One region of the Blastococcus deserti genome, then DNA from elsewhere that is predicted to be linked to it. Evidence: riboswitches for the same ligand, from Rfam matches in the RefSeq annotation. Region 1 holds a riboswitch; each other region holds the start of a gene.
The links. Region 1 has a riboswitch for cyclic di-AMP ahead of ACFSHS_RS22590 (VldE C-terminal domain-containing protein). Riboswitches for the same ligand answer to the same signal wherever they lie in the genome.

Region 1 (7,673 bases):
CCCATCGGCACCCCGGTCCACACGCCGGAGGACGGCGTCGTCCTGGAGGCCGGCCCGGCCAGCGGCTTCGGCCTCGCCGTCGCCGTCGAGCACGGCGACGGGACGATCACCCTGTACGGGCACGTCAACCAGATGTTCGTGTCCGCGGGCGAGGTGGTCACGGCGGGCCAGCGGATCGCCGAGGTCGGCAACCGCGGTCAGTCCACCGGGCCGCACCTGCACTTCGAGGTGCACACCGGCGGCCTGTACGCGGACCGGGTCAACCCGGTGCCGTGGCTGACCGCTCGCGGCATCTCCCTCGGCGGGGGCTGCTGAGCACTGCTCACCTCGCGGGGCAGGATGGGCGCGTGAGGACGGCGGTGGACAGCACCTGGCTGCGTGCCGCCGTCCTCGGGCTCGTGGTGGCGGTCGGCGGAGTCCTCGCGCTCATCGTCGACCTGCCCGCCGTCGGCGCCGTCCGCGCGTGGGTCGACGGCGCGGGGCCGTGGGCCTGGGCCGCCATGGTCCTCGGCCTGGCGCTGGTCCTCCTTGCGCCGGTCCCGCGCTCGGCACTGTCGGTCCTGCTCGGGGTCGTCGCCGGGTTCGGCCCCGGGCTCGCCGTGGCCCTCGCCGGCGGGCTGCTGGGCGGGCTGGCCGCCTTCGGGCTGAGCCGGGCGCTGGGCCGGCCGGCCGTCACCCGGCTGGCCGGCCGGCGGCTCGCGCGCGTCGACCGGCTGATGGTCGACCGGGGGTTCTGGCCCCTGCTGGTCGGACGGCTCATGCCCGTCGTCCCGTTCGTGGTGCTGAGCTACGGCGCGGGCCTCACCGCCGTCCGGCTCGGCCCGTACGCGCTGTCGACCGCGATCGGGCTGGTGCCCAGCACCGTCGTGCAGGTGGGCGTCGGGGCCTCGGCGGGGCTCCTCGCGGCCTGGGCGACCACGGTCACCGTCGTCCCGGTCGCCGTGGTCGCGCTCGTGGCGGTCGGGCTGGTGGCCCTCGCATGGCGGCGCCGGCGCCGGATCGCCGGCTCCGGGCCGGTGCCTGTCGCCTAGATCAAGAGGACGGTGCCCGCGGGCGGCCGCCTCCGTGCGGTGACACGAGCCCCCGTCCCGCCCTCCGACCCGCACGGGCGCCGTGCCGGAGCCGCGTGCTGAACGTCATCCGGCCGTCTCGCTGTGTGCTGCCGCGCTGCCGTCGGCCGACACGGCTCCAACTACTCTGCGCATCGGTGCAGCGACGCCACGAGCACCACGGCGAGCCATGGGGCCGACACCCTGCGAGTACGGGGGCCGCTCGCCGGCGATCGGCGTCTTTCCGGCCCACTGCGTCCCTTTGTCCCGTTCCGGCCACGGACCTAGCGTCGTCGCGGTCCGCACGGGCCTACATCCGTCACCGAACCGCGGTGACACCCGTCGGACGCCGCCCAGCCGGGCGCGGGCAGAAGGCCGGCGCCCGGGCCGGGGACCCACTGCAGCAGTGGGGTGAAGCACGCCCGGACGCGTCCGGGGCGTGCCGGGCGAGTTCCCCGCCCGAACCCGTCAGCTAACCCGGTAGGCGGCCACGGAGAACAGGAGACACGTCGTCATGACGGCTGGTCGCATGCCCACTCCCCGCCGGTCCCTTCCTCGCGGTCGGCGTGCCGTGGTGGCACTTCTCGCGGGCGCCGGGGTAGCCCTCACGTCCGTGCCCGCCCAGGCCAACCAGACAGGCTCAGCCCCGGCCGTCGAAGCGCCGGCCCCCTCGGAGAGGCCGACCCCGACCTCCAGCCCCTACAGCATGTGGGACCCGCACGTCCGACCCGTCGTGAAGGAGGTCACGGAGCGGTTCGACGTCTCGACGGTGTACACCCGCGCCGATCACCGTCCCACCCAGGGCCGCGCCGCTGACTTCATGGTCTACGAGGACCGGGCCAAGGGGGACGCCCTCACCCAGTACGTGATCGACAACGCGGCCCGGTTCCGCGTCGAGTACGTGATCTGGCAGCAGCGGATCTACCTCGTCTCCACGGGCTCGTGGCGAGCCATGGAAGACCGCGGATCGCCGACGGCCAACCACATGGACCATCCGCACGTGGCGTTCCTCCCCGCCGGATGACCCGAGTGCTCGCCCGGGGCCGCTGAACCCGCGAGCAGGCACCAGCGCCCCTGCCCGGCCCCGGGCAGGGGCGCTGAGGCCGTGCAGATGCCCCTCTGACGCCCCGCGCCGTCACCGCACCTGTGCACCGACCTCCTAGCCCTTCCGGAAGAGCCGGCCGAGCACGCCCCCGGCGCCGCCGACGGTCCGTGCGGCCAGCTGCAGGATCGGCCCGCCGGGGATGCCCGGCGCGGCCTGCACGATCGGCGCCAGCTGGAGCAGCCCGGCGACGTCGTGGACCTTCAGCCGGCGCAGCGCGACCGCCAGGACGGGGTTGACCCGGCCGGAGGCCGCGTCCAGCAGCAGCTCGGCCGGAGCCTCCACCGCCGGGCCGTCGAGCCGCCCGGGAGCCACCCGCTGCACGGTCCATCCGCCGCCGTCGGAGGCGAGGGCCCAGCCGCCGTCGGGCGTCGCCAGGGTCACCCGGCCGGAGATGTCCATCGACGCGGCCAGCGCGCCGGTGACGTCGGCGAGGGCCGCCAGGCCCGACTGCAGCACGTCGGCCGGCGGGGGAGCGGCCCCGCAGGACACCAGGTCCAGCGCGTGGACGGCGAGCTCGTAGGCCTGCCCGAGGACGACGCTGAGCAGGGGGATCCGGCCGACGACGGACACCGTGAGCGCGGTGTCGAGGTCCTCCGGCTCCTCGGCGAGGTAGCGCGCCGTCGCCTCGCGGTTGCGCCGCAGGGCCGCGAGGACTTCCTCCCGCGGCGCGTCCCGGTGGGCCGCGGTCACCCGCGCGTTGACGGCGTCGACGTCCGGGGGAGTGCCGACGCCGCCCGCCCGGGCCGAGGCGATCAGGTCGGCCATCGCGGCGTGGTCCTCCCAGCACCCCAGGTGGACGCAGATCTCCTGCGCCCGCCAGCCGCTCAGCCGCGACGGGCGGGTCAGGTCCACCGTCTCCGCGCGCTCGATGAACACGTCCCACGCGCGCAGCACCCTGCCGGCGACCTCGTCGCGCCCGGCGTCGGCCATGCCCTGGTGTCGTCCCACGGAGCCGCCCTACCCCGCGGGCCCGGCGGCAGGCATCGCTCCCGGCGTGGCACGCGCCACGCCCGCGGCAACAGAACTCCCCACGATGGGTGGCGTCGGGATCAAGCGGGTCATCCCGCCGGCCGATCGCACGACCGTGACCGAACCCCTGGCCGGCGACCGCCGCGCCCCGCGCGCGCCCGCGGGCGCCGCCGTGCGGCCGGGGTGGGTGCGCCGGTCGGCGACCGCGCTCCGCGCCGGGCTGTACCGGCCGCTGGCGGAGGACGACGCGCGGGCGGCGTACTGGGTACGCCACGTGCGCTACGGGGTGGTGCTCACCGAGGTCGCCGCCTGGACGGTCGTCGGCTACACCGTCGTGACCCACACCCCCGGGCGCCACCACACGGTGATCCTCGCCCTGGCCGGTCTGGCCATCGTGGCCGTCCCGGCGCTCCTGCTGCTGCCGCTGGCGGCAATGATGCGCGACTCCCGTGGGCCGACCCTGTTCTACGCCTGGAACGTCGCGACGGCGGTGCTGGTCATCGTCGGCACCCGCCTGGACGGCGGTTCGACCAGCCCGCTCGACGGCTTGCTGTTCCTCACGCTGACCTACATGGCGGTCGCCTACTCGCCGTGCGGCGTGGTGGCCATGGGGACCGTCATGACCGGCAGCTACCTGCTGCTCGTGGAGCTCCCGGGCGTCAGCACCTCGGGCCTCTTCTTCCTCGCGATCCTGGCGTCGCTCACGATGATCTGCGCGATGGCGTCGGCCAACTCGTGGGCCGCCTACGACCGCCAGGTGGAGCTGATCCGCGCGCAGGAGATCCTCGCCGCGACCGATCCGCTGACCGGCATCCCGAACCGGCGGGCGTTCACCGAGCGGTTGACCGCCGCGGTGGCCGACGCGGCCTGGGGCCACCCGAGCGTCGTGTGCCTGGTCGACCTCGACGGGTTCAAGGCCGTCAACGACGCGGACGGTCACGCCGCGGGTGACGCCCTGCTCACGGCCGTGGGTGCCGCGCTCGGTGCGGCCGTCCGCGAGACCGACACGGTGGCCAGGCTGGGCGGCGACGAGTTCGCCGTCCTGGCCGACGTGTCGGCCGGATTCCGTGGCGAGGCCGTCGCCGAGCGGCTCCGCGCCGCCGTCGCCCGCGTGGGCGCCTCTCACGGCGTGACGGCGAGCGTGGGCGTCGCCGAGGTGGAGCCGGGCGACGTCGTCGAGGACCTGATGCACCGCGCCGACGCCGCCATGTACCGGTCCAAGAGCTCCGGCGGCGACCGTGTGACAGCGCTCTCGTCCTGATCCGGCCTGGTCGCGCCGCGCGTCGCCCACCGCCGATGTGACGTCGACCATTACGCTGAGTCATCGCGGCGGCCGGGTCGCTCACGCGGCCCTGGTGGTCGCCCCACCTGCGGTGATGCCGCTCTCGCGTGCCACCGGGAGACGCGCCAGGCAGGCTGGACGCCGTGCCGATGGTCGTGATATGGGCGTTTGACCAGCGGTAAGAGGCGTCACGCGTGACCATCCGTCACATCCGCCTCAACTGTCCCGGCCGGGCTGGCGCGATGTGCCCTCCATCGTGCAAACTGTTCTCGGGAGCCCTGCTCCGTCACTGTCGAATACAGCCCGTCACCGAAGCGATAGGTCCGTAGGGGAAGACGAGACCAATCGAGTCGATGGAGGTGCCCCGTGCAGCGACGGTCTACCCAGGGTGTCGTCTTCGTGCACGCGTGCCCGAAGGCGCTCTGCCAGCACGTCGAGTGGGCGCTGGAACGCGTCGTCGGCGCGCCGGTCTCCCTGTCGTGGGCTGAGCAGCCCGCGGCGCACGGTTCCTACCGTGCCGAGGTCGCCTGGACCGGATCGCCCGGTACCGGCGCCCGGCTGGTGGCCGCCCTCCGGGCGTGGCCGATGCTGCGTTTCGAGGTCACCGAAGAGGCCAGCCACGGCAACGACGGCGAGCGCATGTCCTACGTGCCCGGCCACGGTGTCTTCCGTGCGCCCACCAGTGCCAACGGCGACATCATGATCAGCGAGCAGCAGCTGCGGCACCTGGCCGCCACCGCGGGATCGGCCGAGGCCTTCCGCCACGGCGTCGACGAGCTGCTCGGTGCCGCGTGGGACTCCGACCTCGAGGTCTACCGGCACGCCGGCGACGGCAGCCCGGTGACCTGGCTGCACCAGGTGGTCTAGGGCCCCTCCGCAGGATCCCGCCGCGAGCGCGCGAGCAGTGGGGCCTGCAGCGGGCCGTCAGGTCACGGATCCGCTACGACACTCCGAGGCCACCCGGGAGGTCGTCGTAGCCTGAGACCGGTCGTCCGGGCGCCGTCGGGGAAGCGGCGTCCGGGCGACCTTCTCATCGGTGGCCACCTCGGGTCGGCGGCGGCCCGAGATCGCGAGACTCACCGTGCGCGCGCCGTCCGCACGGTGCAGCGCGAGGACGGCGACCACGCGGTGAGGACGGCCGGCACCGAGCGCGGGCCGGCATCAGCAGCGAGGCCCGGCACCTGAGCCAGGTGCCGGGCCTCCGTCAGGTCACAGCGGGATGTTGCCGTGAGCCCCACGTCCGGGCGGGGCGGCCGCGAGGGCCTCGACCAGCCGGCGCCTGGTCTGCGAGGGCTCCACGACCTCGTCGACGACGCCGATCTGCAGTGCCCGGTTCACGCCACCGGCGATCCGCTCGTGCTCCTCGGCGAGTCGCGCGTGCAGCGCCTCCCGCTCGCCGGGCGGGACGGCGGCCAGCTTCTTGCGGTGCAGGATGCCCACTGCGGCCTTCGCCCCCATGACGGCCACCTCCGCCCCGGGCCAGGCGAACACCGACGTCGCGCCCAGCGAGCGGGCGTTCATCGCGATGTAGGCGCCGCCGTAGGACTTGCGGGTCACCAGCGTCACGCGGGGGACGACGGCCTCGGCGAAGGCGTGCAGGAGCTTGGCCCCCCGTCGCACGACGCCGTCCCACTCCTGGCCGACGCCCGGGAGGTAGCCCGGCACGTCGACGAGCACGACCAGCGGCACCCCGAAGGCGTCGCACATCCGCACGAACCGCGCCGCCTTCTCGGCCGACGCCGAGTCGAGGCACCCGCCCAGCCGCAGGGGGTTGTTGGCGATCACCCCTACCGTCCGCCCGGCCAACCGGCCCAGGGTCGTGACGACGTTGGGCGCGAACCGCGGATGCAGCTCGAGCCCCGGCCCGTCGAGCACGTTGGCGATCAGCGGCTTCACGTCGTACGCCCGGTTGGTCTGCTCCGGCAGCAGGGCCCGCAGGTCGACGTCGGGCTCGTCCTGGGCCGGCGCGAACGTGCCCTGCGCGGCCAGGAGGTCGACCGCCGAGCGCCCGGTCTCCAGGGCGTTCTGCTCGGAGTCGGTGACCACGTGGACGACGCCGCTGCGCCGGCCGTGCGTGTCGGGCCCGCCGAGCTTCTCCTGGTCGACGTCCTCGCCGGTGACCGAGCGGACGACGTCGGGCCCGGTGACGAAGACGCGGCCGGCCGGGCCCATGATGACCAGGTCGGTGAGCGCCGGGCCGTAGGCGGCGCCCCCGGCGGCCGGACCGAGCACCACCGAGATCTGGGGGACCCGCCCGGACGCCCGCACCATCGCCGCGAAGACCTCGCCCACCGCGTGCAGCGCGGTGACCCCCTCGGCGAGGCGCGCACCGCCGGAGTGCCAGATCCCGACCACCGGCACCCGCTCGCGGACGGCGGTGTCGATCGCGTCGACGATGTGCCGGCAGCCGTCGACCCCCATCGCCCCGCCCATGACGGTGGCGTCGGTGCAGTACGCGACGGCGGCCGACCGGTTCACGGCGCCGCGGGCGGCGAGCACCCCGGAGGCGTCGCGGGCAGCCAGCGGATGCATCGATCCCGGGTCGAAGAAGCGCTCCAGGCGGTCCTCGGGATCGCGCGGGTCGCGGGCGGTCGGAGTCGGGGCGGCCTGGAGTGTGGTCAAGGGGTCTCCTCGCTCGCGGGGATGGCTCAGGCCGTCGTGAAGACCAGCGCGATGTTGTGGCCGCCGAAGCCGAACGAGTCGTTGACGGCGGCGTGGAGCGAGGCGCGCCGGGGCTCGTGGCGGACGATGTCGAGCGCCTGGACGGCCGCGTCGTCGTCCGGGTCCTCCAGGTTGGCCGTCGCCGGCACGACCTGGTCGCGCAGCGCGAGGATGGTGAACACCGACTCCAGCGCGCCGGCCGCGCCCAGCAGGTGCCCGGTCTGGCTCTTCGTCGCGCTCACCAGCACGTGGTCGCCCAGGGCGGAGCGGATGGCGCCCGCCTCGGCGGTGTCGCCGACCGGGGTGGAGGTGGCGTGCGCGTTGACGTGGCCGACATCGGTCGCGGAGAGCCCGGCGTCGCGGAGGGCGGCACCGATGGCGCGCGCGGCACCCTCACCCTCGGGGTGCGGGGCCACGAGGTCGTAGCCGTCCGCCGTCGCGCCGGCGCCGGCGAGGCGGGCGTGGACGCGGGCCCCACGGGCCTGGGCGGCGTCCGCCCGCTCCAGCACGATCGCCGCCGCGCCCTCCGCGAGCACGAACCCGTCCCGGGCCTTGTCGAACGGCCGGGAGGCGCGCTCGGGCTCGTCGTTGCGGGTCGACATCGCCC
Region 2 (7,673 bases), on a different contig from region 1:
CTCGTCGCCGGACTCCCGAGGGCGCCGACGGTAGAGCCGGACTCCCCGCCGTGGGGCGCCTCGCGTCGTGGCCCAGGATTGTCACCGTGAGCACTCCGGTCCCCGCCACCGCTCCGAGCACCGCACCCAGCACGGACGCCTTTCCAGCCGGCGTCCGCGAGGCCGCGCACCGGCTCGCCGGGGTGGCGGAGCGCACGCCGCTGCAGCGCAACGCGCGGCTGTCCGCGCTCACCGGCGCCGACGTCCGGCTCAAGCGGGAGGACTTGCAGGTCGGCCGCTCGTACAAGATCCGGGGCGCCTACAACACGATCAGCCGGCTGGACGACGCCGCGCGCAGCGCCGGCGTCGTCTGCGCGAGCGCCGGCAACCACGGGCAGGGCGTGGCCTACGCCTGCCGCGCGCTGCAGGTGCGCGGGCACGTGTTCGTGCCGGGGACGACGCCGCGGCAGAAGCGGGAGCGGATCGCCGCGCTCGGCGGCGACATGGTCGAGCTGGTCGTCACCGGCGACTCCTACGACGAGGCGGCCGCCGCGGCGTCGGTGCGCGCGGCGACGACCGGCGCCACCCTCGTGCCGGCTTTCGACGCGCTGTCGACCGTGACCGGGCAGGCGACGGTCGCCGTGGAGATCCTCGAGCAGCTGGGGTCGGCGCCCGACGTCGTCGTCTTGCCGGTCGGTGGCGGCGGGCTGCTGGCCGGCTGCGGCACCTGGCTGCGCATCCACTCCCCCGGCACCCGGCTGGTCGGCGTGGAGCCGGCGGGCGCGGCGAGCATGGCCGCCGCCCTCGCCGCCGGGCAGCCGGTCGAGCTGCCCGAGATCGACACGTTCGTCGACGGCGCCGCCGTCCGCCGGGCCGGGGCGGTCACCTATCCGCTGGTGCGCGACTGCGGCGCCGAGCTGCTCGCCGTGCCGGAGGGGCAGATCTGCACGGAGATGCTCGACCTGTACCAGGTCGAGGGGGTCATCGCCGAACCCGCGGGCGCGCTGGCGTCGGCGGCGCTCAGCGGCGAGGTGGTGCGGGTCGAGCCCGGCCAGACCGTCGTGGGCGTGCTGTCGGGTGGCAACAACGACGTCATGCGTTACGCCGAGGTGGTCGAGCGGTCGCTGGTGCACCGGGGGCTCAAGCACTACTTCCTGGTCGAGTTCCCGCAGGAGCCCGGGGCGCTGCGCCGCTTCCTCGACGAGGTGCTGGGGCCCGACGACGACATCGTGCTGTTCGAGTACGTGAAGCGGGACAACCGCGAGACCGGCGCCGCGCTGACCGGCATCGAGCTGGGCTCGGCGGAGGGGCTCGCCGGGCTGCTCTCGAGGATCGAGGCGAGTCCCCTGCGCATCCAGCACGTCGCCCCGGGTACGACCGCGTACCGGTTCCTGGTCTGAGGAAGCAGCACACGCGCCGTCGCGGTCGGCGGCCAGGGCTCGGCGGCCGATCAACGACCCCGGTCCTGACGTCGTCGTGCGCCGGCGACACGGGACCGACCTGGCCGTGGTCGGGGGATGCGTCGTGCGTCCACCGGTGCGCGAGCCCGGGCCTCGTCGCCGCTCCCTCTGCTCCTTCTCAGTCGGCCACTCACGGCGACGAACCGCGCCAATATCCATCTCCGGAGCCGCGCGGCCACCGCGAGCGCGATGACACCGACGACGTAGGGCAGCAACGGCCAGGTGGAAAGGTCGTAGAGCCTCTCGCCGAACGGGCTGCGCAGCCAGGTGCCCAGCAGCGCGACGGTGACCTCGTCCGTCGAGTCGTCGACCGGCACGACCGAGCGGGCGATGCCGCCTTCGTCCGCGGTGAGGATCTCCTCGTCCGCCGGCGGCGTCGTGGCCGCCACCGCTGCACGGGGCGCCAGCAGGATCGCCGACGACTCGGAGCGTGGGACCAGCTCCACGCCGAGCACCGGCACCTGCGGGACCTCGAACACGGCCCGCGTGACCCCGAGGCGACGTTCCTCCACTGTCACCACGGTGCCCCGGACGAAGACCGGCGTGCCGTCGACCATCCGCTCGAGCTGCCACCCGGTTCCCAGTGGCAGGCGGTGCAGCAGCTCGACCACGTCCGCGCCCGACAGCCCGCCGTGGTCGTGCAGTCCCTGGATCGCCGCATCGTCCACGCGGATCTCCTCGCGCACCTCCCAGCCCCTCGGAGCGAGTCGGGCCGTCGCCTCGTACGGCACGGTGACCTGTGGTGGCGACGGGACGATGCCCGGGGAAGCGTCGCGATCCCTCAACAGCTGCGTGGCGGAGATCGCGGCCGTGATGGCGGCAGCCGCGACGGCGAGCACGCGCTTCGCGCCGCGGAGGGAGCGCTGAGGTCGGTCGTCGTCCCGCGGACCACGCCGCCACCTCCCGACGCCGGCCTCGAACAGGGCCACAGCGGCGACTCCTGCGAGAAGGCCCGTCGCGACCGCGGGCCGGAGCAGCGAGAGGACGGCCACCAGCAGGACGGTGACCCCGACGACGGCCAGCAGAGCCAGCCGGACCAGTCGCACACGACGCGGTGCCATCGCGCTCCCCGCCTCGCCTCCTCGGCGCAGCACCGGTCGTACCCCGGTCGCGCGGCGTCAGGCATCCGCGACCGAGCGACGTCCCTCGAGGGCTGCTTCCAGCGGCGACCTAGAGCCAGGCGGGCGGCGGCGGGACCTCGCCGCTGAGCCCGGAGGCGTCGGAGCGGGTCAGCCAGGCGGCGACCGCGGCCACCGGACCCTCGACCGTCCGGCCGCCGCTCCCCCACGTCCGGCCGGCGTCGGTCGCGACGACCGTGACGTCCGGCGCCTGCTCGCGGGCGGCGAACAGCCCGAGGACGTCGTCGACGAGCGCTGCGCAGAACTCGGCCGGAACGTCGGCGAAGGAGAGTCCGCCGCGCAGGTCGACGCCGTGCACCCACACCTCCTTGGCCCGCATCCACGGCACCGCGGACGCCGGCACGGTCACGCCCTGGCCGTTGCGCACCTCTGCCGTCCAGGCGCCTGCGGGCATGACCTCGACGGCCTGCGCGAGCCGTTCGCGGGCCGCGGCGTGGTCGCGGCGCAGCTCGGCCGGGGGCAGCGCGGCGGTCGCCTCGATGCCGGCGTCGCGGGCCGCACGGGAGGGGTACATCGGCGTCTCGACGCCGGTGCGGGCCCAGGTGAGCAGGTTGACCAGCGCGTCGGCGTTGCGGGCCAGGTGCGCGACGACGTGGGCGCGCGACCACCCGGGCAGGTGCGACTCCGCGGACAGCTCCTCGTCGCTGAACTCGTGGACGAGGCGCGACACGACGCGCTCCCCCTCGGTCCACCAGCGGAGCGCCTGCTCGGAAGCGGGGGTCGTCGTCACGGTCGCCGAATCTAGCCCGGTCGTGCACCGAGCGATCGCCCGCGGGACGGGGTCACGAGCCGCACGGGACCCGAGTGAGCCGCACCCGTGTCGCAGCACCTCGAACCCCGGTCATCGCCATAGCTTCCGGGGCGGTGCGGGTCAGCCCGTGGGGCCGGTCGGGTCCGGTCCGCCGGCGGCCTTGCTGTCGGCGCCGCCGTCCGGGACATGGGTGACGTCGCCGGACATGCCGCCCTGCGCCGCCCGCGGCGACTGGTCGTCGTCCGCCGTCACCTGTCCCTTCTCGGGCCGCTCCCCGGGCAGGCCCTCGTCCTGGCCCGGGTCGTTGACGCCGCCGTAGGGACGTCCGGTCTCGGTCATCGCTCCACTCCCGTTCGTCGGAGTCGCGCACTGGCTCCCCGGTGATAGCCGCGAGGGCGCCGGCGCAACCCGGGACGACGCGTCCCGGGCGTGTCCGTCGGGAGTGCCGGCGGCGCTGCCTGGCGGCGTCGGTCACCCACCGTTCCGCCGCGCCGCTCGGGCACCGATTACGTACGGCAACCGTTACCGCGCGTAACAGCCCGCCCTGCTCCGGGGCGCACCGGGATCGGACCAGGTCAGGGAGGCGGCGCCGCGGGAAGGTGCTCTCCCCGCGTCGGCAGCGGGGCTCCGCCGACCCGTTCGCGCGCCTCTGCGGACCTCCGCGCCGCGCCCTAGCGTCTTCGCCGTCCGAGCGGGCCCCCCTCGTCACGCACCTCGTGACTCCCGCCGGACGCCGCCGAACCGGCCTCCCGCAGCAGCGGGCGCCGGACCGGGGACCCACCGAAGTACCGGGGTGAAGCGCGCGCCGATCGGCCGCGCCGGGCGAGTTCCCCGCCCGAACCCGACAGCTAACTCGGTAGGCGGCACAGGAGAACAGGAGAACGTCGTCGATGACGACTACAGCCATGCCCATGTCCCGCTCGCTCCGCCGCGCCGCCGTCGTGCTCGTCGCCGGTGCGGGGGTCGCGCTCAGCCCCCTGCCGGCCCAGGCCTCCTCGGGCGCTCCCACCACCGCCACGGTCGCGGCGGCACCGGTCGCCGCGGCGACCCCCGCCGCGCAGGTCGCCGTCGACACGGCGCTGGCCCAGCAGGGCGACCCCTACGTCTGGGGCGGGAGCGGCCCCGACTCGTTCGACTGCTCGGGGCTGACGCAGTACGCCTACGCGGCGGCCGGCGTGGAGCTGCCGCACTCGTCGCGCATGCAGTCGGAGCTGGGCACGCCGGTGTCGCTGGACGCGCTGCAGCCGGGTGACCTGGTGTTCTTCTACAGCCCGGTCAGCCACGTCGGGATGTACATCGGGAACGGGCAGATGGTGCACGCGCCGACGTCCGGCGACGTCGTCAAGGTCGTGGACCTGGCGAACATGCCGGGCGCGGTCTCGGCCCGCAGGGTCGCCTGACGCACGGGTGCCCCGGCCGCCCGGCCGGGGCACCCGCCCACCCGGATGTGCTCCCGCCGGCCCCGGGGTGTGGGTTAGGTTTCGCGCGCCATGGCTGCCCCTGACGTCCCGCCGGTCGAGGTGTCGGTCCTGGGGCCGTTGCGGGTGACCGTCGGCGGTGCCGCCGCCGCGCTGGGTGGGCCACGGCAGCGCTCGGTCCTCGCCCGGCTCGCCGTGGCCGGTGGCCACGTCGTCTCGACCGACCGGATCATCGAGGACCTGTGGGAGGGCGAGCCGCCGCCCAAGGCACTCGCGTCCCTGCAGGTGCACGTGTCGCACCTGCGCCGCGCCCTCGAACCCGGCCGCCGCACGCGCACCGCGGCCGCGACGCTGGTCAGCCGCCCGCCGGGCTACGCCCTGCAGCTCCCCCGGGAGGCGGTGGACGCCTGGCGGTTCGAGGACCTCCTCGCCCGCGCCCAGGGGGAACCGGCGGCCGTCCGTCGCCGCCTGCTGGACGACGCCCTGGCCTGCTGGTCGGGGCCCGCCTACGCCGAGGTCGCCGACACGTCGTGGGCCGCCCCGGAAGTCGCCCGGCTGGAGGAGCTGCGGCTGGTCGCGCGGGAGAGCCGGGCGGACGCCGACCTCGAGCTCGGTCGTGCGGTCGCCGTCGTCCCCGAGCTGGAGCGCCTCCTGCACGACCACCCTGCCCGGGAGCGGTCGGTGCGCCTGCTGGTGCTCGCGCTGTACCGGAGCGGCCGGCAGGGCGACGCGCTCGGCGTGCTCCGGCGGGCCCGCGAGCACCTGGCCGAGGAGCTGGGGGTCGACCCGGGCCGCGAGCTGCGCGAGCTCGAGGCAGCGGTGCTCGACCACGACCCGTCCCTCGACGCCGGGCCGGCGTCCGCGCCCGCCGCCCCGGCGCCCGCCGCTCCTCCCCTCGCGCCGGCCGCCTCCGTCGGCCGGACCGCCCAGCTCGACCAGCTGCTCGCCGCCGCCGGCGAGGCGCGGCGCGGAGCGCGGGTGGTCTGGATCGGCGGCGAGGCCGGCGCGGGCAAGACCACGCTCGTCGAGGCCGCGGCCGCGGCGCTCCGGCAGCAGGGCTGGCGGGCGGCCTGGGGCCGCTGTCCCGAGGTGGAGGGCGCTCCCCCGGCCTGGCCGTGGACCGAGGTGGTCCGCGCCCTGGGCGACGCGGGTCTCCCGGACGCCGACAGCGCCTTCTGGCTGGCCCGCGCGGTGGCCGACCGGCTGACGAGGGCGGCGCGCGAGCACCCGCTGCTCGTGGTGCTGGACGACGTCCACCGGGCGGACGAGCTGACCCTGCAGCTGCTGCGCCAGGTGGTCGGCGAGCTGGCCGGCGAGCCCCTGCTGGTGCTCGCTCCCTTCCGGACCACCGAGGACGGTGACGCGCTGCGGGCCGCCCGGGCCGCGCTGACCGCGGCCAGCGCGGCGCACCTGTTGCTGGACGGGCTCGACGAGGCAGGGGTGGCCGCCCTGGCTCGGGACCACGGGCTCGCCGACGTCTCGCACGAAGTCGTCGCGCTGCTGCGCGAGCGGACCGGCGGCAATCCCCTGTTCGTGCGGGAGCTGACCCGGCTGATCGTGTCCGAGGGCACGGCCGCCGCGCGGACCAGCGTGCCGGCCGGTGTCCGGGAGGTCCTGCGGCGCCGGGTCGACCGGCTGCCCGGACCCGCGGTCACCGCGCTCCGGCAGGCCGCCGTGCTGGGCCGGGACGTCGACGTCGACCTGCTCGCCGCGGTCGCCGGCCGGGATCCCGACGAGCTGCTGGACGCGTTGGAGACCGCGGTCCTGGCCGGCCTCCTGGACGAGCCGGCGCCGGGACGGGTGCGGTTCAGCCACGCGCTCGTGCGCGACACCCTGTACGAGGACCTGCCGCTGATGCGCCGGGCGCGCGTGCACGCGGCCGCACTGAAGGTTCTGGCGACCCAGGGGGCCGACGCCACCACGCTGGCGCACCACGCGGTGGCCGCGGCGGGACCGGCGACCGCCGCCGACGCCGTTCCGCACGTGGTGGCCGCCGCGCGGGAGGCCGAGCAGCTCGGCGCGCACGCCGACGCCGCCCGCCAGTGGGCCACCGCGCTGCGGATGCACGAGCTGGCCGGGCCGCGCTCCGGCGGCGACGCGGCGCTGCTCGCGCTCCTGCTCCCGTCCATCTCCGCGCACGCGCGCGCCGGCAACGCCGTCGTGGCACGGGAGCAGCAGCGGCTGGCCGTGCGCGCGGCCGCCCGGCTGGGCCGCCGCGATCTGCACGTCGCCGCGCTGGCCGAGTGGGACGCTCCCCTGGTCTGGACCGTCCGCGACGACGGCGCCCAGGATCCGGAGCTGCTCGATCCGCTGCTCGCGCTGCTGGAGACCCCGGCCGGGGAGGACCTGCCCGACGACGTCCGTGGCCGGTTGTGGGTGGCGCTGTTCCGCGAGGTCGAGGGCGTGGACGACGCGCGCACCGAGCGCGCGAGCGCACAGGCGCTGGAGCTGGCGCGACGGGTGCCGGGAGACCTGCGGCTGCTCTGCGCGGCGCTCAACGTGCGTGCGTACGCCGCACTCGGTCCCGACCTCGCCGACCGGCGGGAGGAGCTGGCCGAGGAGCTGCTCGCGGTGGCAACGGCGGCGGGCGCGACGGACTACCAGGCGGTCGCGCACTGGCTGCTGTTCCTCGCCGCGTCGGCACGCACCGACCTCGCGGGGGCCCGCGGGCACGGCGACCGGGCCGTGGCGCTGTCGGGCAGCGGGCAGCTCGGGCACGTGCTCGGCGCCCTGGGCATCCACTACGGGGCGCTGCTGGTGCTGGCCGGGCGGTACGACGAGGGCCGGGCGCGCTACGAGGAGATCGCGGCGCGGCTGGTCGAGACCGGGCAGATGAACGGCGGCCTGCTGGCGGTGATCGGCCGCTTCGTCGCCGGCTTCGCACGCGGTGACCTGACGTCGGTGGTGGGTGACTTCGAGTGGCTGC
Region 3 (7,673 bases), on a different contig from region 1:
CTTCACCGAGGACAACGGCATGCTGACCCCGAGCCTGAAGCTCAAGCGCGCCGTCGTCATGAAGGAGTTCGACTCGGAGGTCGAGGGCCTCTACGCCCGCTGAAAGAGGACCCCGCTGCCCCCCACCCCTCGCAGGCTCGGGGCGGGACCCTGCAGCGGGGCCTTCAGGGTTCGAGCAGTTCGGCGAAGGTCTCGGCGATCCGCGTCCACGACCACCGCTGCTCGATCCACGCCCGGCCGGCCGCGCCCATGGCCCGGGCGCGGCCGGGATCGGCCAGCAGGCCCGCGATGGTGTCCGCCACCGCGGTGGGCGAGCGCGGGTCGACGACGTGACCCGTGACGCCCTCGCGCACCGCCTCGGGAGCTCCGCCGGAGGTGCCGGCGACGACCGGCCGGCCGCAGGAGGCCGCCTCCAGGAACACCATCCCCAGTCCCTCGACGTCCAGCCCCGCCCAGCGGGTGCGGCACGGCATGGCGAAGACGTCGCCGGCCGCGTAGTGCCCCGGCAGCTCCCCGGGAGCGACCGGACCGGTGAAGGTCACCGACCGCTCCAGCCCTGCGGCTGTGACCGCCCGGCGGAGCCCGGACTCCGCGGGTCCGCCTCCGACCAGCAGCAGCCGCGCGGACGGGTGCCGGTCCAGGACACGTGGCCACCCGGCCACGAGGACGTCCTGACCCTTGCGGGCGACCAGTCGGGACACGCACACGACCACCGGTGCCCGACCCAGGCCGTAGCGACGCCGGACCGCACCGCCGTCGGCACCGGGGGTGAACAAGTCGAGGTCGACCCCCGGCGACAGCTGGGCCAGCCGGGTGCGACCGCGGAGGGCAGGAGCGAGACGGTCGCGGGTGTAGTCGCTGATATAGGTCACGACGTCGAGGTGCGAGGCGATGCGCTGCATCAGCTGCCGGCTGCCCGGCAGCGCCACCCAGCCCGTCTCGTGCCCGTGGGTCGCGCCCACCAGGTGTCGCACACCGGCCTCCCGCAGCGCCGGCGCCAGCAGTCCGAGTGGCGCGGCGGCCCCGAAGAAGGCGCTGTCGCAGCCGTGCCGGCGGGCCAGCTCCGCGGCCGCACAAGCGGTGGCGCGGGTGGGCAGCAGCATGCCGGTGGGCCGCCGCACCACCGGATAGGGCAGGGCCTTGTCGTACTCCGTCGAGCCCGGGGAGTCGGAGGCCAGGACCACGACCGACCCCGCGGGACGGCGGGCCAGCAGGGCCGCGACGAACGTCTGGATCCCGCCCTGGCGCGGCGGGAAGTCGTTGGTGACGACCAGGGTCCTGGTCACGGCCGCTCCTCGCCGGCGGTCGTTCCGCCCGTGCCCGGGAGTGCGGTGCCCATGCGGGAGCTCGCACACTGGCTCACGGCCGGTCCTGCTTCGCCCAGTCGGCGGCGAACGCCAGCCGCTGCGCGGCGGTCGGATGGGACCCGAAGAACCACTGCCAGGCGGCGGGGGGATCAGGATCCCCGAGGTTGGTGCGGATCAGCCGGCGCTGCATGTCGATGAAAGCGCCAGGGTCCTCGGTGAGGTCCAGCGCGTGGAGGTCGGCCCGCGCCTCGATCTGCCGGGACACGAGGTTCTGCACCGGCGTCGAGACCAGGGTGCCCACCGACAGGAGGAACACGACCAGCGGCACCACGCGCGGGTCCCCGGCTCCTTCCGCCCCCGCCCGGCGCAGGAGCGGCGTCGAGGAGAGGAGCCAGCCCAGCAGGGCGACGGCGCCGGCCGCGCCAAGGGCGCCGGTCAGCGTGCCGGTGAGGACGTCCCGGTTCACGACGTGGCCGAGCTCGTGGGCCACGATCGACTCGATCTCGTCATCGGGCAGCTCGGCCAGCACGGTGTCGTAGACGACGATCCTCCGGGTGGAGCCGAACCCCGAGACGTAGGCGTTGAGCGCCGTCGTCCGTCGCGAGGCGTCCGACACCAGGACGTCCTGCACGGGGACGCCGCTCTCCTCCGCCAGGGCCAGCAGGTCGGTGCGCAGCTCCCCCGCCGCCAGCGGCTCGAAGCTGTTGAACGCCGGCTCGACGACCACCGGGTACAGGAACGACGCGACCACCACGAAGCCGGCGGCGGCCGCCGCCGACCAGGCCCACCAGGTGCGGGGCGCCCGGCGGGCCAGCCACAGCAACGACAACAGCGCCAGGGCCGTCAGCACCGCGCTGATCGCTGTCGACACCGCCACGTCACGGAGCCACAGGCCCCAGCTGCGGGTGGAGAGGCCGTACCGGTGACGCACGCTCTCCGCGTAGGCCGAGACCGGCAGGGTCGCCAGCCGCCCGACGACCGTGAGTGCGGCAGTGCCGAGCAGTGCCTGCGCGACCCAGCCCCCGCCGACCGGCCGCGCCACCGTCCGGACCAGCCGGGCCCCGAGCGGGGTCAGTCCCAGGACGCCCGAGACGCCGAGCGCCAGCAGCAACGAGACCAGGGAGGCCGGCCGCAGGGCCGCGGCGAACGCCTCGGCGCGCTCCACCTGCGCGGCGGAGAGACCCGCGGTGGGATCCACCGGGGTGTGGCCCCCGGCGGGCTCGGGCAGCGGCACCCACGGCGTCCGGACGGCGATGACGACCACGACCGCGATGCCCAGGACGACCGCGGTGAGCAGTGCGGCGCGAGCACCTGTCCGACCCGCCCGGCTCACCGTCCCCCTCGCCCCGCCGGTCGGCCGCTCCGCGCCACGGACCGATCCTAGGCGGCCCGCCGGCAGCTTCCGACGCGGCGAGGACCGGTGACCCATCGAAGTCACCGGCCCTGGCCGAGGTGGTGCGGAGGTCAGCCGGCGATCACACGGGCCGACTTCCGCACCTCGGTCCGCTCCTCGCTCGTTCCTCGCTGCGATGCGCCCGAGGCTGTCAGCCGGCGATCACACCGGCCGACTTCCGCACCTAGGTCCGCTCCTCGCTCGTTCCTCGCTGCGATGCTCCCGAGGCTGTCAGCCGGCGATGCGGCGGGCGTGGGTGAAGCCGCTCATCGAGTTGAAGTCGACCACCATGACCGGCTTGCTCGACGTCGACGCGTGGACCATCTTGCCGTTGCCCACGTACATCGCCACGTGGCTGGTCGGGCTGTAGTAGAAGAGCAGGTCGCCCGGCTGCAGGTCGGCGACCGACACCGGCGCGCCCATCTGCGACTGGCTCCGGCTCGAGTGCGGCAGGCTGACGCCGGCCGCGGAGTAGGCGTACTGCGTCAGGCCCGAGCAGTCGAAGGCGTCGGGGCCGCCGGCTCCCCAGACGTAGGCGTCGCCCACCTGGGCCAGCGCCGTGTCCACCGCGGCCTGCGCCGCGGCGCTCGGGGCGACGACGCCACTCGGGGCGGCCGCTGCCTCGCCGCCGTGGGCACGCGCGACCTCGGCCTGCTGCGGAGCACTGAGGGCGTCGTACTGGCGCTGGTAGTCGGCGATCCGGTCCTCGAGCTGGGCCTGCTGGGCGGCGATGTCGTCGACCGCCTCCTGCGCCTCGGCCTGAGCCCGGTCGGCCTCGGCCTGCGCGCGATCGGCCGCCTCCGCAGCCTCCGCGACCTCGGCGACCTGGTCGTTGGTGTGGCCGGCGATGGCGTCCAGCGTGCCCAGCTGGTGCACGAACTCGTCGGCCGAGTCGCTGGTCAGGAGGACGTCGAGCCGCGAGAAGCCCTCGCTGGTGTAGGCCGTGCGCGCCAGCTGCCGGACCTGGCCGTCCAGCGCATCGAGCTGGGCCTGGGCCTCGGCGGCGGCCTGCGTGGCGCCGGCGGCGGCCGCCTGCTGCTGCTCGAGCTGCACCTTGGCTTCGTTCAGCTGCTCGGTGACGACCTCGAGCTCGTGCTCGGCGTCGGCGACGAGGCGGGCGGCCTGCGCCGGGTCGGTCACCTCGCCGGGAACGGCGGTCGCCGTGCCGGGGAGGACGGTGAAGGTGAGGGCTGCGGTGAGTCCGAGGAGGAGGCCCGAGCGGAGCCATCCGACGTGTCCGGCCCGGGGGTCGGACGGACGAGCGGTGACGGACTGTTCGAGGGCGTGCGGCAGTACAGCGTGTGGGGTCGCCACGAGCGGCGGCTCTCCGTTTCTTCCTCTGCAACCGCCGACCGAGTTAGCTGACGGGTTCGGGCTGGGAAGACTGGCCCTATCCCCTGCGCACCGGCGAACCGGCCCGGCAGGAGAACTCACCCCAGAACTGCGGTGGGTCCCCGGCTCGCCGTCGAGCACCTCACAGGCGCCGTCGGGCGATTAGGCGGTGTCCGTCCGAGGTCACCCCTCTGCGGGCGACGACCGCTCGGGCGGACCGGCTGACCCTACGACCGTGATGTTGCCGTGACAAATGGACGGTCGTGGGACGGGTGTGGCGGACACCCCCGGGGCGGGGCATCCGCGCTGGTCAGCGCACCGCCACGGAAAGGTGTGACCTGTAGCGGACTGTTCCGTCCGTATTGCTCAGCCGGTGCGCCGGTCCCCGTCGGCGCCGTCGCCGGACCCCTCCCGGTGGCGCAACGGCGGCACGAGACCGACGTCGGCGAGGGCCCGGACGGCACGGCGCTCCACGTCGTCGAACTCGACGACGACCCCGGCCGGTGGCACGACGACGTCCTCGGCCGTGATGCCTGCCTCTCCGGGGGACGTGCGGGCGCGTCCGCTCATCGGCACGACGACGGGATCGGCGCTCTGCCAGCCCGGCGGAGCGCCCAGCAGGACGGTGACGACGCAGTCGGCGCAGCCGGCCGGGCGCGCGGTGCAGGTGTCGCAGTCGATCAGCATGGTTGTCTCTCCTCCGTGAGTCGCCCCGCACGGTAGGAGCAGCCACCGACAATTCCGCCCGCCCCACCCCGGGCGGTCCGGTCAGGATCCCGCGTACTCCCAGTGCCACGGCTCCTCGCGCCCGTTGCCCGGCTCGGCCCAGTCGGGGTGGAGGAAGCCGAAACGGCCGGCGTTGGCCTTCATCCACGCGTACTGCGGCGTGCCGAAGGACTCGATCCCGCCGCAGAGGTCTACCGCCAGTCCCCACCCGTGGTTGCTGGTCCCCGGCACGGCGGCCAGCGCCGGCTTCTGCCCGTAGAGGCGGACCTGACTGGCGTAGGTGCGGTAGGAGTCGGTGATGCAGAGGGGCGCCCCGAACGCGCCGGCGTATGCCCCGGACATCGCCCGGTACGCCGCTGCCGCGTCGCAGCGCAGGGTGTGGCCGGCCACTCCCAGCGGGCACATGGCGCTGGGCGGGATGAGCCCGTTCGGATAGCCGCCCCACGCCCGCGCACCGTCGTAGCTCGGCGGGTAGACGGCGTTGCCGCACTCCACCCGGAGGGCACCGCCGGTGGGACCGGGGGCCGCCACCGGTGCCCGCTGCCCCAGGCTGGGACGACCGATCCCGAGAACCTGGTCGGCCGGCAGCGCGCGGACCACGACCGCGCCGGCCCGGGCGTCCGCGGCGAGCATCGTCCTGGGGTCCAGGGCGATCCCCACGTGGCCCAGACCTGACTCCGCCGTGCCCAGGAAGACCAGGTCCCCCGGCAGCACGTCGGCCGGCGCCACCGGCGTGGTGACGGCGAACAGCTCGGCCTGGGTGCCGGGCAGCGGGAGGCCCGCCGCGCCGTAGACCGACTGCACCAGCGACCCGCAGTCCCACGACTCCGGTCCGGCGGTGCCCGGGGCGTAGGGCAGGCCGAGGGCGTCCATCGCGGCAGTGACCGCGGACAGGGTCTCCGCGGGCAGCACCAGCAGCGACGTCGGCTGTCGCGGCAGCTGCGCCGCTCCCCGCTGGGCGCCTCCACCGCTGCCGCCCACCGGGACCAGCCCGGCGGGCAGCCCTGCCGGGGGGCTCAGCAGGGCGGACGCGGGCGGTGCGGTGATCCCGGCGGCGGCCAGCTGGTCCAGGTACGCCCGCCAGTTGGCGGCGGTCCGCTCGTTGACCTCGAGCTGCTCGCGCTGCAGCTGCGCCAGCTGCCGGTCGACCGTGCCCAGCGCCGCATCCAGCTCGTCGGTGACGGCTGCCGCCGCGGCCTCGAGCTCGGTGACACGGGCAGCGACCGCGTCCGCGCGTTCCTCGGCCCGGGCCAGAGCCGCCGTGGCCCGCTGCTGCTGGTCGAGGGCGCCCCGGCGGAGCTCCTCCGCCGCGCCGATCACCTGGGCGGCGTGCGCGTCCACGGCGTCGAGGAAGCCCATCGCCGAGACGACGTCGCCGGGATCACCCCCGGAGAGGAGGAGCGTCAGCGGCGTGAGGGCACCACCGTCCCGGTACACCGCCGCGGCGTACTTCGCGACGACGGCCTGGTGGACGGCGAGCTCGGCCTCGGCGTCGGCCACGACCGCCCGGGCCTCCGCGACGGCCTGCTCGGCGTCCGCCAGCTGATCCCGTGCGGCGGCGACCTCCGCGTGCTGCTCCTGGAGATCGGCCTGCACCTCGGCGGCCCGCTGCTGCAGCTGGTCGAGCGCGCGGCTGTCGAGCACCGCCGACGTGCCGCCGGGCTGGTCGCTGGGCGCCGCGGCCGCGGGCTGGGCCGCCGCGGCCGCGAGGGTGGTCGCCGCCAGCACGGTGAGCGCCCTGCGGACCGCCGTCCCACGGGGGCGCCACCGGGACCGCGGGAGCATCACACCGCCTTCACGTGCGCCGGGGCCGCCCTGGCCCCACCCGGGGTGATGGTGTCGCGCCGATGCCCGTTCCGCCAGGAGATCGGGCCGCGGCCCTCCTCCCGGGCGACGTCCGACGGAGGGGTGACCCCTCCCGCTGCGCGGCGCGGCGCCTGCCGCACCGGCGCGGCATCACAGGAGTGTCATTACCCCGACCTACCGTCCCGCCCGTGCCCTCCTCCCCCGCTCCACCCCGCTACGGGCAGGTCGCGATCGACGACCTCGGCACGCCCCTGGCCGACGTCACGTTCGTGGTCGTCGACCTGGAGACGACGGGCGGATCGCCCAACGACAGCGCGATCACCGAGATCGGTGCGGTGAAGGTGCGCGGCGGCGTGGTCCTCGGGGAGTTCCAGACCCTGGTCGATCCCGGCCGGGAGATCCCGCCCTACATCAGCGTGCTGACCGGCATCACGTCGACGATGGTCGCCGCCGCCCCGCGGATCGGCACGGTGCTGCCGTCCTTCTTGGAGTTCGCCCGCGGCGCGGTCCTCGTCGCCCACAACGCCCCCTTCGACCTCGGGTTCCTCAAGGCGGCCTGCGCCGAGAACGGCCTGGCCTGGCCGGCGGCGGCGTCGGTGGACACCGCCGTGCTGGCCCGCCGGCTGCTCACCCGCGACGAGGTGCCCAACTGCAAGCTCGCGACGCTGGCGCCCTACTTCTCCGCCACCACCTCCCCCACCCACCGGGCGCTCGACGACGCCCGCGCCACGGTCGACGTGCTGCACGGTCTCTTCGAGCGGCTCGGCCCCCTCGGCATCACGTCCCTGGAGGAGCTGACCGGGCTCACCCGCCAGGTCGACCCCGAGCGCCTGCGCAAGCGGCACCTGGCCGACGGCATCCCGCGCGGGCCGGGCGTGTACCTCTTCCGCGGGCCCCGCGACGAGCCCCTCTACGTCGGCACGTCGAACGACCTGCGCAGCCGCGTCCGCAGCTACTTCTCTTCGAGTGAGCAGCGCAGCCGGATCACCGAGATGGTGGCGCTCTCCCAGCGGGTCGACGCCATCCCCTGCGCCCACGACCTCGAGGCCGCCGTCCGGGAGCTGCGGCTGATCGCCGAGCACAAGCCCCGCTACAACCGGCGGTCCCGG

Region 2: another riboswitch for cyclic di-AMP. It lies ahead of ACFSHS_RS20855 (C40 family peptidase); the one in region 1 lies ahead of ACFSHS_RS22590 (VldE C-terminal domain-containing protein).
Region 3: another riboswitch for cyclic di-AMP. It lies ahead of ACFSHS_RS11375 (C40 family peptidase); the one in region 1 lies ahead of ACFSHS_RS22590 (VldE C-terminal domain-containing protein).

Annotation. Positions count from the first base shown of each region.
Region 1 covers NZ_JBHUHP010000019.1:30,929-38,601, reverse strand. The annotation lists gene ACFSHS_RS17735 (M23 family metallopeptidase) at 1-315, shown strand, start outside; gene ACFSHS_RS17730 (TVP38/TMEM64 family protein) at 348-1,031, shown strand; cyclic di-AMP (ydaO/yuaA leader) riboswitch at 1,436-1,531, shown strand; gene ACFSHS_RS22590 (VldE C-terminal domain-containing protein) at 1,564-2,073, shown strand; gene ACFSHS_RS17720 (maleylpyruvate isomerase family mycothiol-dependent enzyme) at 2,209-3,102, opposite strand; gene ACFSHS_RS17715 (GGDEF domain-containing protein) at 3,188-4,384, shown strand; gene ACFSHS_RS17710 (DUF3145 domain-containing protein) at 4,772-5,272, shown strand; gene ACFSHS_RS17705 (acyl-CoA carboxylase subunit beta) at 5,615-7,027, opposite strand; gene ACFSHS_RS17700 (beta-ketoacyl-[acyl-carrier-protein] synthase family protein) at 7,054-7,673, opposite strand, start outside.
Region 2 covers NZ_JBHUHP010000030.1:196,725-204,397, reverse strand. The annotation lists gene ilvA (threonine ammonia-lyase IlvA) at 87-1,379, shown strand; gene ACFSHS_RS20870 (hypothetical protein) at 1,430-2,500, opposite strand; gene ACFSHS_RS20865 (maleylpyruvate isomerase family mycothiol-dependent enzyme) at 2,610-3,308, opposite strand; gene ACFSHS_RS20860 (hypothetical protein) at 3,450-3,668, opposite strand; cyclic di-AMP (ydaO/yuaA leader) riboswitch at 4,098-4,187, shown strand; gene ACFSHS_RS20855 (C40 family peptidase) at 4,220-4,729, shown strand; gene ACFSHS_RS20850 (BTAD domain-containing putative transcriptional regulator) at 4,820-7,673, shown strand, end outside.
Region 3 covers NZ_JBHUHP010000010.1:111,268-118,940, reverse strand. The annotation lists gene ACFSHS_RS11390 (AMP-dependent synthetase/ligase) at 1-103, shown strand, start outside; gene ACFSHS_RS11385 (glycosyltransferase family 4 protein) at 165-1,286, opposite strand; gene ACFSHS_RS11380 (M48 family metallopeptidase) at 1,360-2,640, opposite strand; gene ACFSHS_RS11375 (C40 family peptidase) at 2,932-4,014, opposite strand; cyclic di-AMP (ydaO/yuaA leader) riboswitch at 4,031-4,211, opposite strand; gene ACFSHS_RS11370 (hypothetical protein) at 4,399-4,719, opposite strand; gene ACFSHS_RS11365 (D-alanyl-D-alanine carboxypeptidase family protein) at 4,801-6,543, opposite strand; gene ACFSHS_RS11360 (DEDD exonuclease domain-containing protein) at 6,753-7,673, shown strand, end outside.